3 regions of the Enterococcus sp. AZ126 genome follow, and region 1 is predicted to be linked to each of the others. Evidence: a T-box and tRNA genes for the amino acid it is inferred to sense, from the RefSeq annotation. Region 1 holds a T-box; the other regions hold tRNA genes.
What was found. The T-box of region 1 lies ahead of IGI43_RS07535 (valine--tRNA ligase). A T-box ahead of a tRNA ligase gene usually reads a tRNA of that ligase, here a tRNA-Val.
Positions count from the first base shown of each region.

Region 2: it has a tRNA-Val gene. The T-box ahead of IGI43_RS07535 (valine--tRNA ligase) is inferred to sense a tRNA for this amino acid. The anticodon was not compared.
Region 3: it has a tRNA-Val gene. The T-box ahead of IGI43_RS07535 (valine--tRNA ligase) is inferred to sense a tRNA for this amino acid. The anticodon was not compared.

Region 1 covers NZ_JBIOSB010000001.1:1,553,426-1,557,429, forward strand. Annotated here, with positions in the region: gene IGI43_RS07535 (valine--tRNA ligase) at 1-1,584, opposite strand, end outside; T-box leader at 1,667-1,886, opposite strand; gene tpx (thiol peroxidase) at 1,929-2,420, opposite strand; gene IGI43_RS07545 (redox-sensing transcriptional repressor Rex) at 2,570-3,223, opposite strand; gene thiI (tRNA uracil 4-sulfurtransferase ThiI) at 3,516-4,004, opposite strand, start outside.
Region 2 covers NZ_JBIOSB010000001.1:486,835-490,838, forward strand. Annotated here, with positions in the region: tRNA gene IGI43_RS02340 (tRNA-Leu) at 621-704, opposite strand; tRNA gene IGI43_RS02345 (tRNA-Cys) at 722-792, opposite strand; tRNA gene IGI43_RS02350 (tRNA-Gln) at 827-898, opposite strand; tRNA gene IGI43_RS02355 (tRNA-His) at 921-993, opposite strand; tRNA gene IGI43_RS02360 (tRNA-His) at 1,025-1,097, opposite strand; tRNA gene IGI43_RS02365 (tRNA-Trp) at 1,112-1,182, opposite strand; tRNA gene IGI43_RS02370 (tRNA-Tyr) at 1,192-1,272, opposite strand; tRNA gene IGI43_RS02375 (tRNA-Phe) at 1,276-1,348, opposite strand; tRNA gene IGI43_RS02380 (tRNA-Asp) at 1,361-1,434, opposite strand; tRNA gene IGI43_RS02385 (tRNA-Val) at 1,444-1,516, opposite strand; tRNA gene IGI43_RS02390 (tRNA-Glu) at 1,529-1,600, opposite strand; tRNA gene IGI43_RS02395 (tRNA-Ser) at 1,616-1,704, opposite strand; tRNA gene IGI43_RS02400 (tRNA-Asn) at 1,750-1,823, opposite strand; rRNA gene rrf (5S ribosomal RNA) at 1,831-1,946, opposite strand; rRNA gene IGI43_RS02410 (23S ribosomal RNA) at 2,042-4,004, opposite strand, start outside.
Region 3 covers NZ_JBIOSB010000001.1:2,834,983-2,838,986, forward strand. Annotated here, with positions in the region: rRNA gene IGI43_RS13270 (23S ribosomal RNA) at 1-560, shown strand, start outside; rRNA gene rrf (5S ribosomal RNA) at 656-771, shown strand; tRNA gene IGI43_RS13280 (tRNA-Val) at 786-858, shown strand; tRNA gene IGI43_RS13285 (tRNA-Lys) at 865-937, shown strand; tRNA gene IGI43_RS13290 (tRNA-Leu) at 950-1,031, shown strand; tRNA gene IGI43_RS13295 (tRNA-Thr) at 1,067-1,139, shown strand; tRNA gene IGI43_RS13300 (tRNA-Gly) at 1,148-1,219, shown strand; tRNA gene IGI43_RS13305 (tRNA-Leu) at 1,234-1,319, shown strand; tRNA gene IGI43_RS13310 (tRNA-Arg) at 1,331-1,404, shown strand; tRNA gene IGI43_RS13315 (tRNA-Pro) at 1,414-1,487, shown strand; tRNA gene IGI43_RS13320 (tRNA-Ala) at 1,498-1,570, shown strand; tRNA gene IGI43_RS13325 (tRNA-Met) at 1,589-1,662, shown strand; tRNA gene IGI43_RS13330 (tRNA-Ile) at 1,682-1,755, shown strand; tRNA gene IGI43_RS13335 (tRNA-Ser) at 1,794-1,883, shown strand; tRNA gene IGI43_RS13340 (tRNA-Met) at 2,008-2,081, shown strand; tRNA gene IGI43_RS13345 (tRNA-Asp) at 2,140-2,213, shown strand; tRNA gene IGI43_RS13350 (tRNA-Gly) at 2,226-2,296, shown strand; tRNA gene IGI43_RS13355 (tRNA-Ile) at 2,301-2,374, shown strand; tRNA gene IGI43_RS13360 (tRNA-Ser) at 2,394-2,481, shown strand; tRNA gene IGI43_RS13365 (tRNA-Glu) at 2,491-2,562, shown strand; tRNA gene IGI43_RS13370 (tRNA-Ser) at 2,581-2,670, shown strand; tRNA gene IGI43_RS13375 (tRNA-Met) at 2,788-2,861, shown strand; tRNA gene IGI43_RS13380 (tRNA-Asp) at 2,920-2,993, shown strand; tRNA gene IGI43_RS13385 (tRNA-Phe) at 3,007-3,079, shown strand; tRNA gene IGI43_RS13390 (tRNA-Gly) at 3,097-3,167, shown strand; tRNA gene IGI43_RS13395 (tRNA-Ile) at 3,180-3,253, shown strand; tRNA gene IGI43_RS13400 (tRNA-Glu) at 3,266-3,337, shown strand; gene licT (BglG family transcription antiterminator LicT) at 3,592-4,004, shown strand, end outside.

The sequences.
Region 1 (4,004 bases):
CGATTTACTCATTTTACGTCCATCTTCTGCTCTGATCAATCCATGCATCAAAACATTTTTAAACGGCGCTTGTCCGGTAAATTCTAAACTTTGGAACATCATACGGCTAACCCAGAAAAAGATAATATCGTAACCTGTTACTAATGTACTTGTTGGGAAATAACGCTGATAATCAGCTGCTTCTTCATCTGGCCAGCCCATTGTTGAAAATGGCCATAATGCTGAACTGAACCATGTATCCAATACGTCTGAATCTTGTGTCCAATTTTCTGCGTCAGCTGGCGCTTCCATGCCAACATACATTTCGCCTGTTTCTTTATGATACCATGCTGGAATTTGGTGCCCCCACCATAATTGACGTGAGATGACCCAATCGTGGACATTTTCCATCCAGCGTAAGAACGTTTGGTTAAAACGTGGTGGATAAAATTCTACCGCATCGTCTGTTTCTTGATTTTTGATGGCTTTTTCAGCGAGTGGTGCCATTTTTACGAACCACTGTGTAGACAAACGAGGTTCAACGACAACACCTGTACGTTCTGAATGACCAACACTATGATTCATTGTTTCGATTTTAATCAGGTGACCCATTTCTTTTAAATCAGATACGATTAGTTTACGTGCAGCGAAACGATCCATGCCAGCATATTTTCCTGCTAAATCATTCATAGATCCATCTTCATTCATCACGTTTACACGAGGTAAATCGTGACGATTACCAACTTCAAAGTCATTTGGATCATGAGCTGGCGTGATTTTTACTACACCTGTTCCAAATTCCATATCTACATATTCATCGGAAATAATCGGGATTTCTTTGTCTATCAATGGTAATGTAACTGTTTTTCCAATCAATGCTTGGTAACGTTCATCATCTGGATGAACCGCGATTGCTGTATCTCCTAACATTGTTTCAGGACGAGTCGTTGCGATTTCCACAACGCCAGTTCCATCAGTTAGTGGATAACTCATATGGTAAAATGCACCTTCAATATCTTTGTGGATAACTTCGATATCAGATAAGGCCGTTTTTGCTTTTGGATCCCAGTTAATGATGTATTCGCCCCGATAAATCAGGTCTTTTTCGTATAAAGAAACGAAGACTTTGCGAACAGCTTCAGACAACCCTTTGTCTAAAGTAAAACGTTCACGACTATAATCTAAAGATAGCCCCATTTTCGCCCATTGTTCGCGGATATGAGAGGCATATTCTTCTTTCCAATCCCAGACTTGTTCGACAAACTTTTCGCGGCCTAAATCGTACCGGGAAATATCCTGTTCTGCTAATTTTTCTTCTACTTTTGCTTGTGTTGCGATACCTGCGTGATCCATTCCTGGAAGCCATAATGTGTCAAAGCCTTGCATTCTTTTTTGGCGGATGATCATATCTTGTAGCGTCGTATCCCAGGCATGACCTAAATGGAGTTTACCCGTAACGTTTGGTGGCGGGATAACGATTGAGTACGGTTTGGCTTCTTTATTGCCGTTTGGTTTGAATAGATCTTGGTCTAACCATTTTTGATAGCGACCTTGCTCTACTTCTGTGGGTTGATATTTGGTCGGTAGATTTTTTTCTTCTGACATGTAGATTCCTTCTTTCTATACTGGATTGGCATTGGTTCATAATCTGTGATGAACATACAAAAAGCCCTAAAATACTCTCGTATTTTAGGGCGTATATACGTTATACGCGGTACCACCTAAATTGTGTCTGGCTCTCCAAACACCGCTCATTCGTGAGGTAACGATCACTACTCGAATCATTCTACTCCATTCAAATCATTGACTCCCAAGCTACCTTCTTACTGGTTATGTGAAAATCTTCCACCAAGTGATTTTCTCTCTAGAACGATACCAGTAGTACTCCTCTTGATCATGGTCTTTGGTTTATTTTACATTGAAGTTGAATAGAAGTCAATTTCAAAAAATTAGCGAGCTGTTTTTGCCTGTTCTAAAGCCGCAGCATAGTCTGGTTCTTCCGAAATTTCTGTAGAGATTACTTCATACGCAATCTTGCCTTCTTTGTTGATCACAAAAATACTACGAGCTAGACGTCCCATCGCAGGAATGAATAAGCCATACGCTTGTCCAAATGTTCCTTCTGTATCATGTAGAATTTCCATGTCAACACCCTCAGCTGCACACCAATTTTCTTGTTCTTCTTTTGTGTTATTCGAAATCGTAATGAATTTTACGCCTTCAACTTTCCCAGCTTCTTGGTTAAAACGCTTCGTTTGCAATGAACAGATTCGAGTATCAATATCAGGTACAACACTGATTAAGACTGGCGTACCAGTAAAATCTGATAACTTTATTACTTCATCACTTAAGTTTTTTAATGAAAAATCTGGCGCTTTTACGCCTACTTCAGGTTGTACACCGATGATTTCTACTTCTTCGCCTTTTTTTGTTACTTTCATTTCTTATTCCTCCTCTAATTTAAACGTGTAGTAGACTCACGCAGCTAGATAACACACAACGGATTCCCAGCTCGTAAAACACTACAATTTAACCTCTTCTCTCTATTTAGTATAGAGGAAGGAGGAGCAGATGACAAAATTCTTGCTTTCTATATTTTTTTATTCGAAAAAGTTTCATCAAAATAAATCAACGTTTGTAGCTCTGTCGTTAAATCAATGTATTGAACATTCACGTTTTTGGGTACCGTTACCCTATCTGGGGCAAAATTCAGAATCGCTGTAATACCAGCATCAACGATTTTATTGATTGCTTCTTGCGCAAATTGACTAGGTACAGTGGAAATCGCAACCGTTACACCGGTCTTTTCGACTTCTTCTGCCAAGCTTTCCATCGGCTGGATCATGATATCATCAACCGATAAGCCTACAAGTGCTTGTTCCGTATCAAATGCGCAAACAATATTCAAATTCTCATTTCTCCGAAAATTATTTTTAACCAACGCCTTGCCTAAATTACCACAACCGATCAATGCAATCCGCTTTTCTTCTTGCGTGTTTAAAATTTGGCTGAAAACGTCGATCAAATAAGACACATCATATCCATAACCGCTGCGTCCTAGTTCACCTAAATGGGAAAAATCGCGACGAATCGTTGCCGGTGGGACTTGAACAACGTCACTAAATTCTCTGGATTTAATCCGTGTAACACCTGAATCTCCTAGCATTTTTAAATAACGTAAGTACAGTGGCAGTCGCTTAGCTGTAGCTTTAGGCATTGTTTTTTCTTTATGTAATTCTTTCATTTTCCAACCTCCTTGTTACTCATTTCACATATATATAGTTTAGCATGCTCAAGGATCATGAGCAACTTGTTTGTGAAAAATGTAGCAGGCATTAGAAAAAACTCATCAAAATGAGGTTAGGACAGAAGCATTTAACTCCGAAAAACAAGAGCGAATTTATGAAAATTGCTCTTAAAATTTTTGTGAATTTCAACTTATTGTCTAAGGCGTTGCCTTTGCTCCAAACGTTTATTTGGATTTCTTAAGGCTAGGATATGACTCGTAGAGTCATATCCTAGCCTTATTTCTACCTTTATAGTAAATCAGAAAATTCTTCTTTTTGTTCGCTTCGTTCAGTTATTTCACTAACTTTTAAACCAGCCATCGATCGTTCTATTAATCCTTCTATGTCAAGTCTTGCTTCATACGCTTGTGCTTTATCTAATTTTGGTCTTGTTTTTGGTTGTGGTGGCGCAAAAATTGTACAGCAATCTTCAAAAGGTTGGATCGCTAACTCAAAGGTATCGATTTTTTCAGCGATTTCGATGATTTCCCCTTTGTCCATTGATACGACTGGACGAATGATTGGTGTCGTCGTTACTTCATTGATTGCTACCATGCTTTGCAATGTCTGAGACGCAACTTGTCCTAAAGATTCTCCATTGATGATCACTAAACCTTTTCTTGCAATGCGTATTGCATCAGTCAAACGCAACATCATCCGACGTGTAACCGTCATTAGATAGCCCTCAGGTACCACTCGTTTGATCTCTTCTTGAATTTCAGTGAACGGTACCTCGAT
Region 2 (4,004 bases), 1.1 Mb from region 1:
AGTATAGCCTGAAAAATCAGTAACAATCTTGATTTCTCTTGTTATTAAAACATGAAAATAAAGCGTTGTCAACCAAGGAAAAATACATTCATTCGCTTTATAAAAAAATTTCTACTTATAAAATATTATTATTACTTAACGTAAGTCGGTAATTAATAAGAGCGATTTAATTTTTCAGTATTACTAACTTCTATCAATACATATACTTATTTTTTAGTGTTTCTAATATTAATAGTTAAATTTTATTTCTAAGTAATTTGTTATCTTTCCATGATGCTCTTTTACGGCTGCATTGTCTGAATATTTTTTAAATAGCCATTTTTCATATTTTTAAGAGTATTCATTTTATCAATTACTAAATAATCTTGATAGATTTGAAACCCAGCAACACCTAAAACATCTAACGATAAGGTTGCTCCCCCAACTCTCCGAAAAGAAGTGTTTTACTAAAAAAAGAGTGAATCGATAGAAAAAATGAAGCCATATTACTCTCAATACCAAGTAATTTAACTTCAATCTCAGTTAAATATCAACGAATCAGATACAAAAATACAAAATTACTTCAAAATGTTTAAACAAAAAAAGAGCATTAACATAAGAATATGTTAATGCTTGGCATATACCGGCGGCCGGGGTCGAACCGGCACGATCGTGAGATCACAGGATTTTGAGTCCAGCGCGTCTGCCAATTCCGCCACGCCGGCATAAAATAATTTTTGCAAGGCGGTAACCGGATTTGAACCGGTGATGAAGGTTTTGCAGACCTCTGCCTTACCACTTGGCTATACCGCCATATTACAATTTAAACATTCTCAAAAAGAGAAAACTGGGGTAGCTGGATTCGAACCAACGCATGACAGGATCAAAACCTGTTGCCTTACCGCTTGGCTATACCCCAATAATTAAAATTAAAAGCTAAGGGCGACTGATGGGAATCGAACCCACGCGTGGCGGAACCACAATCCGCTGTGTTAACCACTTCACCACAATCGCCATAAAACATATGATAAAAATTAAAGCTAAGGGCGACTGATGGGGATCGAACCCACGCGTGGCGGAACCACAATCCGCTGTGTTAACCACTTCACCACAATCGCCATAAACTTGCTAACAGGGATAGTAGGAATCGAACCCACAATGACGGTTTTGGAGACCGTAGTTATACCGTTTAACTATATCCCTACTAAATAATGGAGGAAAGTGGATTCGAACCACTGAACCCTAAGGAACGGATTTACAGTCCGTCGCGTTTAGCCACTTCGCTATTCCTCCAAATGGCGCAAGACAGAATCGAACTGCCGACACACGGAGCTTCAATCCGTTGCTCTACCAACTGAGCTACTGCGCCAAAAACTATAAACGGTCTGGACGGGACTCGAACCCGCGACCTCCTGCGTGACAGGCAGGCATTCTAACCAGCTGAACTACCAAACCGTAATTTAATGGAGGTTGACGGGATCGAACCGCCGACCCCCTGCTTGTAAGGCAGGTGCTCTCCCAGCTGAGCTAAACCTCCAAAAAATATAAATGACCCGTACGGGAATCGAACCCGTGATACCGCCGTGAAAGGGCGGTGTCTTAACCGCTTGACCAACGGGCCAATAAAAACTTAATACGGAGAGTAAGGGATTCGAACCCTTGAGACAGCGTTAACCGTCTACATGATTTCCAATCATGCTCCTTCGGCCACTCGGACAACTCTCCAAAGTTAAAAGAAGCAAGCATACTCATGAATCTTATATTAAGAAACTCCGGCAGTAGGACTCGAACCTACGACATCATGATTAACAGTCATGCGCTACTACCAACTGAGCTATGCCGGAATAATCAGCGTGGCGACGTCCTACTCTCACAAAGGGAAACCCTTCACTACAATCGGCGCTAAGAAGCTTAACTTCTGTGTTCGGCATGGGAACAGGTGTATCCTTCTCGCTATCGCCACCACACTGGGTGTTGTTGCTATTCAATTGAGTGATTATTCACTCAAAACTGGATTGAAGTTGTAATCAAACTATCCGATATACTTTTTTATTTCGTTTCTTTGGTTAAGTCCTCGACCGATTAGTATTGGTCCGCTCCGTACATCACTGCACTTCCACTTCCAACCTATCTACCTGATCATCTCTCAGGGGTCTTACTTTCTTAAAGAAATGGGAAATCTCATCTTGAGGTGGGCTTCACACTTAGATGCTTTCAGCGTTTATCCCTTCCCTACATAGCTACCCAGCAATGCCCTTGGCAGAACAACTGGTACACCAGCGGTAAGTCCATCCCGGTCCTCTCGTACTAAGGACAGCTCCTCTCAAATTTCCAACGCCCGCGACGGATAGGGACCGAACTGTCTCACGACGTTCTGAACCCAGCTCGCGTGCCGCTTTAATGGGCGAACAGCCCAACCCTTGGGACCGACTACAGCCCCAGGATGCGACGAGCCGACATCGAGGTGCCAAACCTCCCCGTCGATGTGGACTCTTGGGGGAGATAAGCCTGTTATCCCCAGGGTAGCTTTTATCCGTTGAGCGATGGCCCTTCCATGCGGAACCACCGGATCACTAAGCCCGACTTTCGTCCCTGCTCGACTTGTAAGTCTCGCAGTCAAGCTCCCTTCTGCCTTTACACTCTGCGAATGATTTCCAACCATTCTGAGGGAACCTTTGGGCGCCTCCGTTACTCTTTAGGAGGCGACCGCCCCAGTCAAACTGCCCACCTGACACTGTCTCCCACCACGATAAGTGGTGCGGGTTAGAGGGTTCATAACACAAGGGTAGTATCCCACCAGCGCCTCCACCGAAACTAGCGTTCCGGATTCATCGGCTCCTACCTATCCTGTACATGTGGTACAAACACTCAATATCAAGCTACAGTAAAGCTCCATGGGGTCTTTCCGTCCTGTCGCGGGTAACCTGCATCTTCACAGGTACTAAAATTTCACCGAGTCTCTCGTTGAGACAGTGCCCAAATCGTTACGCCTTTCGTGCGGGTCGGAACTTACCCGACAAGGAATTTCGCTACCTTAGGACCGTTATAGTTACGGCCGCCGTTTACTGGGGCTTCAATTCTGAGCTTCGCCGAAGCTAACCCATCCTCTTAACCTTCCAGCACCGGGCAGGCGTCAGCCCCTATACTTCATCTTTCGATTTTGCAGAGACCTGTGTTTTTGATAAACAGTCGCTTGGGCCTATTCACTGCGGCTGACCGAAGTCAGCACCCCTTCTCCCGAAGTTACGGGGTCATTTTGCCGAGTTCCTTAACGAGAGTTCGCTCGCTCACCTTAGGATACTCTCCTCGACTACCTGTGTCGGTTTACGGTACGGGCAGTTGTTTTCTCACTAGAAGCTTTTCTTGACAGTGTGACATCAGGAACTTCGGTACTATTATTTCCCTCCCCATCACAGCTTGTCCGTACAGAGTAAAGCATTTGACTCTACTCAAGACTTACTGCTTGGACATGCACTTCCAGTCGCATGCATTCCTTAGCCTCCTGCGTCCCTCCATTGCTCAAACAAAAACAACTGGTACAGGAATATCAACCTGTTGTCCATCGCCTACGCCTATCGGCCTCGGCTTAGGTCCCGACTAACCCTGGGCGGACGAGCCTTCCCCAGGAAACCTTAGTCATACGGTGGACGGGATTCTCACCCGTCTTTCGCTACTCATACCGGCATTCTCACTTCTAAGCGCTCCAGCCGTCCTCACGATCGACCTTCAACGCCCTTAGAACGCTCTCCTACCATCACACCAGAGGTGTGATCCACAGCTTCGGTAATATGTTTAGCCCCGGTACATTTTCGGCGCAGGGTCACTCGACTAGTGAGCTATTACGCACTCTTTAAATGGTGGCTGCTTCTGAGCCAACATCCTAGTTGTCTGTGCAACCCCACATCCTTTTCCACTTAACATATATTTTGGGACCTTAGCTGGTGGTCTGGGCTGTTTCCCTTTCGACTACGGATCTTATCACTCGCAGTCTGACTGCCGAATATGAATGAATGGCATTCGGAGTT
Region 3 (4,004 bases), 1.3 Mb from region 1:
GCTTGACTGCGAGACTTACAAGTCGAGCAGGGACGAAAGTCGGGCTTAGTGATCCGGTGGTTCCGCATGGAAGGGCCATCGCTCAACGGATAAAAGCTACCCTGGGGATAACAGGCTTATCTCCCCCAAGAGTCCACATCGACGGGGAGGTTTGGCACCTCGATGTCGGCTCGTCGCATCCTGGGGCTGTAGTCGGTCCCAAGGGTTGGGCTGTTCGCCCATTAAAGCGGCACGCGAGCTGGGTTCAGAACGTCGTGAGACAGTTCGGTCCCTATCCGTCGCGGGCGTTGGAAATTTGAGAGGAGCTGTCCTTAGTACGAGAGGACCGGGATGGACTTACCGCTGGTGTACCAGTTGTTCTGCCAAGGGCATTGCTGGGTAGCTATGTAGGGAAGGGATAAACGCTGAAAGCATCTAAGTGTGAAGCCCACCTCAAGATGAGATTTCCCATTTCTTTAAGAAAGTAAGACCCCTGAGAGATGATCAGGTAGATAGGTTGGAAGTGGAAGTGCAGTGATGTACGGAGCGGACCAATACTAATCGGTCGAGGACTTAACCAAAGAAACGAAATAAAAAAGTATATCGGATAGTTTGATTACAACTTCAATCCAGTTTTGAGTGAATAATCACTCAATTGAATAGCAACAACACCCAGTGTGGTGGCGATAGCGAGAAGGATACACCTGTTCCCATGCCGAACACAGAAGTTAAGCTTCTTAGCGCCGATTGTAGTGAAGGGTTTCCCTTTGTGAGAGTAGGACGTCGCCACGCTAAAGTGTTGTCTTGGAGGTTTAGCTCAGCTGGGAGAGCACCTGCCTTACAAGCAGGGGGTCGGCGGTTCGATCCCGTCAACCTCCATTTTTTGAGCCGTTAGCTCAGTTGGTAGAGCATCTGACTTTTAATCAGAGGGTCGCAGGTTCGAGCCCTGCACGGCTCATAGGAATATTTTGCGGGTGTGGCGGAATTGGCAGACGCACTAGATTTAGGATCTAGCGCCTTACGGCGTGGGGGTTCAAGTCCCTTCACCCGCATTTTTAGTCTCGTTTTATAACTAGGCGAACATCACGCCGGCTTAGCTCAGTTGGTAGAGCATCTGATTTGTAATCAGAGGGTCGAGGGTTCAAATCCTTTAGCCGGCATACAGACTGCGGAAATAGCTCAGTGGTAGAGCACCACCTTGCCAAGGTGGGGGTCGCGGGTTCGAACCCCGTTTTCCGCTTAGCTTGTTCTTTCGCCGGGGTGGCGGAACTGGCAGACGCACAGGACTTAAAATCCTGCGGTGAGTGATCACCGTACCGGTTCGATTCCGGTCCTCGGCATTAGAAATGTAGCACCCATAGCTCAACTGGATAGAGTGCTTGACTACGAATCAAGAGGTTAGGGGTTCGACTCCCTTTGGGTGCATTGTAATTACGGGAAGTAGCTCAGCTTGGTAGAGCACTTGGTTTGGGACCAAGGGGTCGCAGGTTCGAATCCTGTCTTCCCGATTTATTTTGTGGGGCCTTAGCTCAGATGGGAGAGCGCCTGCTTTGCACGCAGGAGGTCAGCGGTTCGATCCCGCTAGGCTCCATTAGTACTTTATTATTTTCGCGGTGTAGCTCAGCTGGCTAGAGCGTCCGGTTCATACCCGGGAGGTCGGGGGTTCGATCCCCTTCGCCGCGATTTCTTTTTTAAGAGCCAAGGACCTTTAGCTCAGTTGGTTAGAGCAGACGGCTCATAACCGTCCGGTCGTAGGTTCGAGTCCTACAAGGTCCATTGTAGTGACATTTTAATTAGTTGTACTATTTTATTCCGGAGGATTACCCAAGTCCGGCTGAAGGGAACGGTCTTGAAAACCGTCAGGCGGGTAAAACCGTGCAAGGGTTCGAATCCCTTATCCTCCTTTACTAAAAATTATGATGCTTTAGTATTATGGTGATTAGTACTTGTCGAATGTAGTGAGAGAAAATCTTACTAGAAAACACTAAGAATCATCACTCTTTTATAGTCATATAGACTATATATTATCGCGGGGTGGAGCAGTCAGGTAGCTCGTCGGGCTCATAACCCGAAGGTCGTAGGTTCAAATCCTGCCCCCGCAATTGCTTTTAAGTAGTAATTAAAAGCTAAATAAGATAGTGACGCAACACTTTTACTATTGGTTTGGTAGTTCAGCTGGTTAGAATGCCTGCCTGTCACGCAGGAGGTCGCGGGTTCGAGTCCCGTCCAGACCGTTTTGAAGTTTTGCGGGTGTAGTTTAGTGGTAAAACCACAGCCTTCCAAGCTGTTGTCGCGAGTTCGATTCTCGTCACCCGCTTTATGGGCCTATAGCTCAGCTGGTTAGAGCGCACGCCTGATAAGCGTGAGGTCGATGGTTCGAGTCCATTTAGGCCCATTTTTCAAATTATTTTCTTGGGGAAGTACTCAAGTGGCTGAAGAGGCGCCCCTGCTAAGGGTGTAGGTCGGGAAACCGGCGCGAGGGTTCAAATCCCTCCTTCTCCGTTTCATAGCGGCCCGTTGGTCAAGCGGTTAAGACACCGCCCTTTCACGGCGGTATCACGGGTTCGATTCCCGTACGGGTCATGATTTAATAGTTATTCCGGAGGATTACCCAAGTCCGGCTGAAGGGAACGGTCTTGAAAACCGTCAGGCGGGTAAAACCGTGCAAGGGTTCGAATCCCTTATCCTCCTTTACTAAGAATTACGATGCTTTAGCATTATGGTGATTAGTACTTGTCGAATATAGTGAGAGAAATAACCTTACTAAGAATCATCATTTTTTATAGTCATATAGAGACTATATATTATCGCGGGGTGGAGCAGTCAGGTAGCTCGTCGGGCTCATAACCCGAAGGTCGTAGGTTCAAATCCTGTCCCCGCAATTGCTTTTAAGTAGTAATTAAAAGCTAAATAAGATAGTGACGTAACACTTTTACTATTGGTTTGGTAGTTCAGCTGGTTAGAATGCCTGCCTGTCACGCAGGAGGTCGCGGGTTCGAGTCCCGTCCAGACCGTTTATAGTTTTTTGGCGCAGTAGCTCAGTTGGTAGAGCAACGGATTGAAGCTCCGTGTGTCGGCAGTTCGATTCTGTCTTGCGCCATTTGAAAGAAGAAACATGCGGGTGTAGTTTAGTGGTAAAACCACAGCCTTCCAAGCTGTTGTCGCGAGTTCGATTCTCGTCACCCGCTTTTTTTCTTTAAGGGCCTATAGCTCAGCTGGTTAGAGCGCACGCCTGATAAGCGTGAGGTCGATGGTTCGAGTCCATTTAGGCCCATAATTTTTAAATGGCCCGTTGGTCAAGCGGTTAAGACACCGCCCTTTCACGGCGGTATCACGGGTTCGATTCCCGTACGGGTCATGATTTTAAAACATTTTGCTTCTTTTGCAAAATGTTTTTTTATTGTTTATAAAATATTTTATGAAAACGTTGACAATGCTACTATAATAAGGTATTCTATGCTTGTACAGAATAAGTGAATATCTGGATAGTGATTGTTTAAATACAAGCTAAACCTAATTTTTCTAAAGAGGGAGAGTATCTTCTTTTTTGGAAAGGTTGGGTTTTTCTTTTTTACAATTAAAGGAGTTGAGCATAATGAAGGGAGCGAAGAAATGATTATTCAAAAAATTTTGAATAATAATGTTGTGATTACGTTAGATGTGAATGAACAAGAGCAAATTGTGATGGGACGTGGTATTGCATTTAAAAGAAAAATAGGAGATTTCATTGAAGAGGAGCGAGTAGATCAAGTATTTCGTTTAGCGAATCAGGATACTTCATTAAAATTCCAAGAACTATTGGGAGAACTACCGTTAGAAGTGATGCAGCTGTCAGATGAGATTATCAAATATGCAAAAACGAAACTTGGCAGAAAGCTAAATGATACAATTTTTATTTCTTTAACGGATCATCTGCATACAGCACTAGAGCGAATGAAGCAAGGAATCGAAGTAAAGAATTTTCTATTATGGGACATCAAGCGTTTTTTTTCTGATGAATATTTTATTGGGAATAAGGCAGTTGA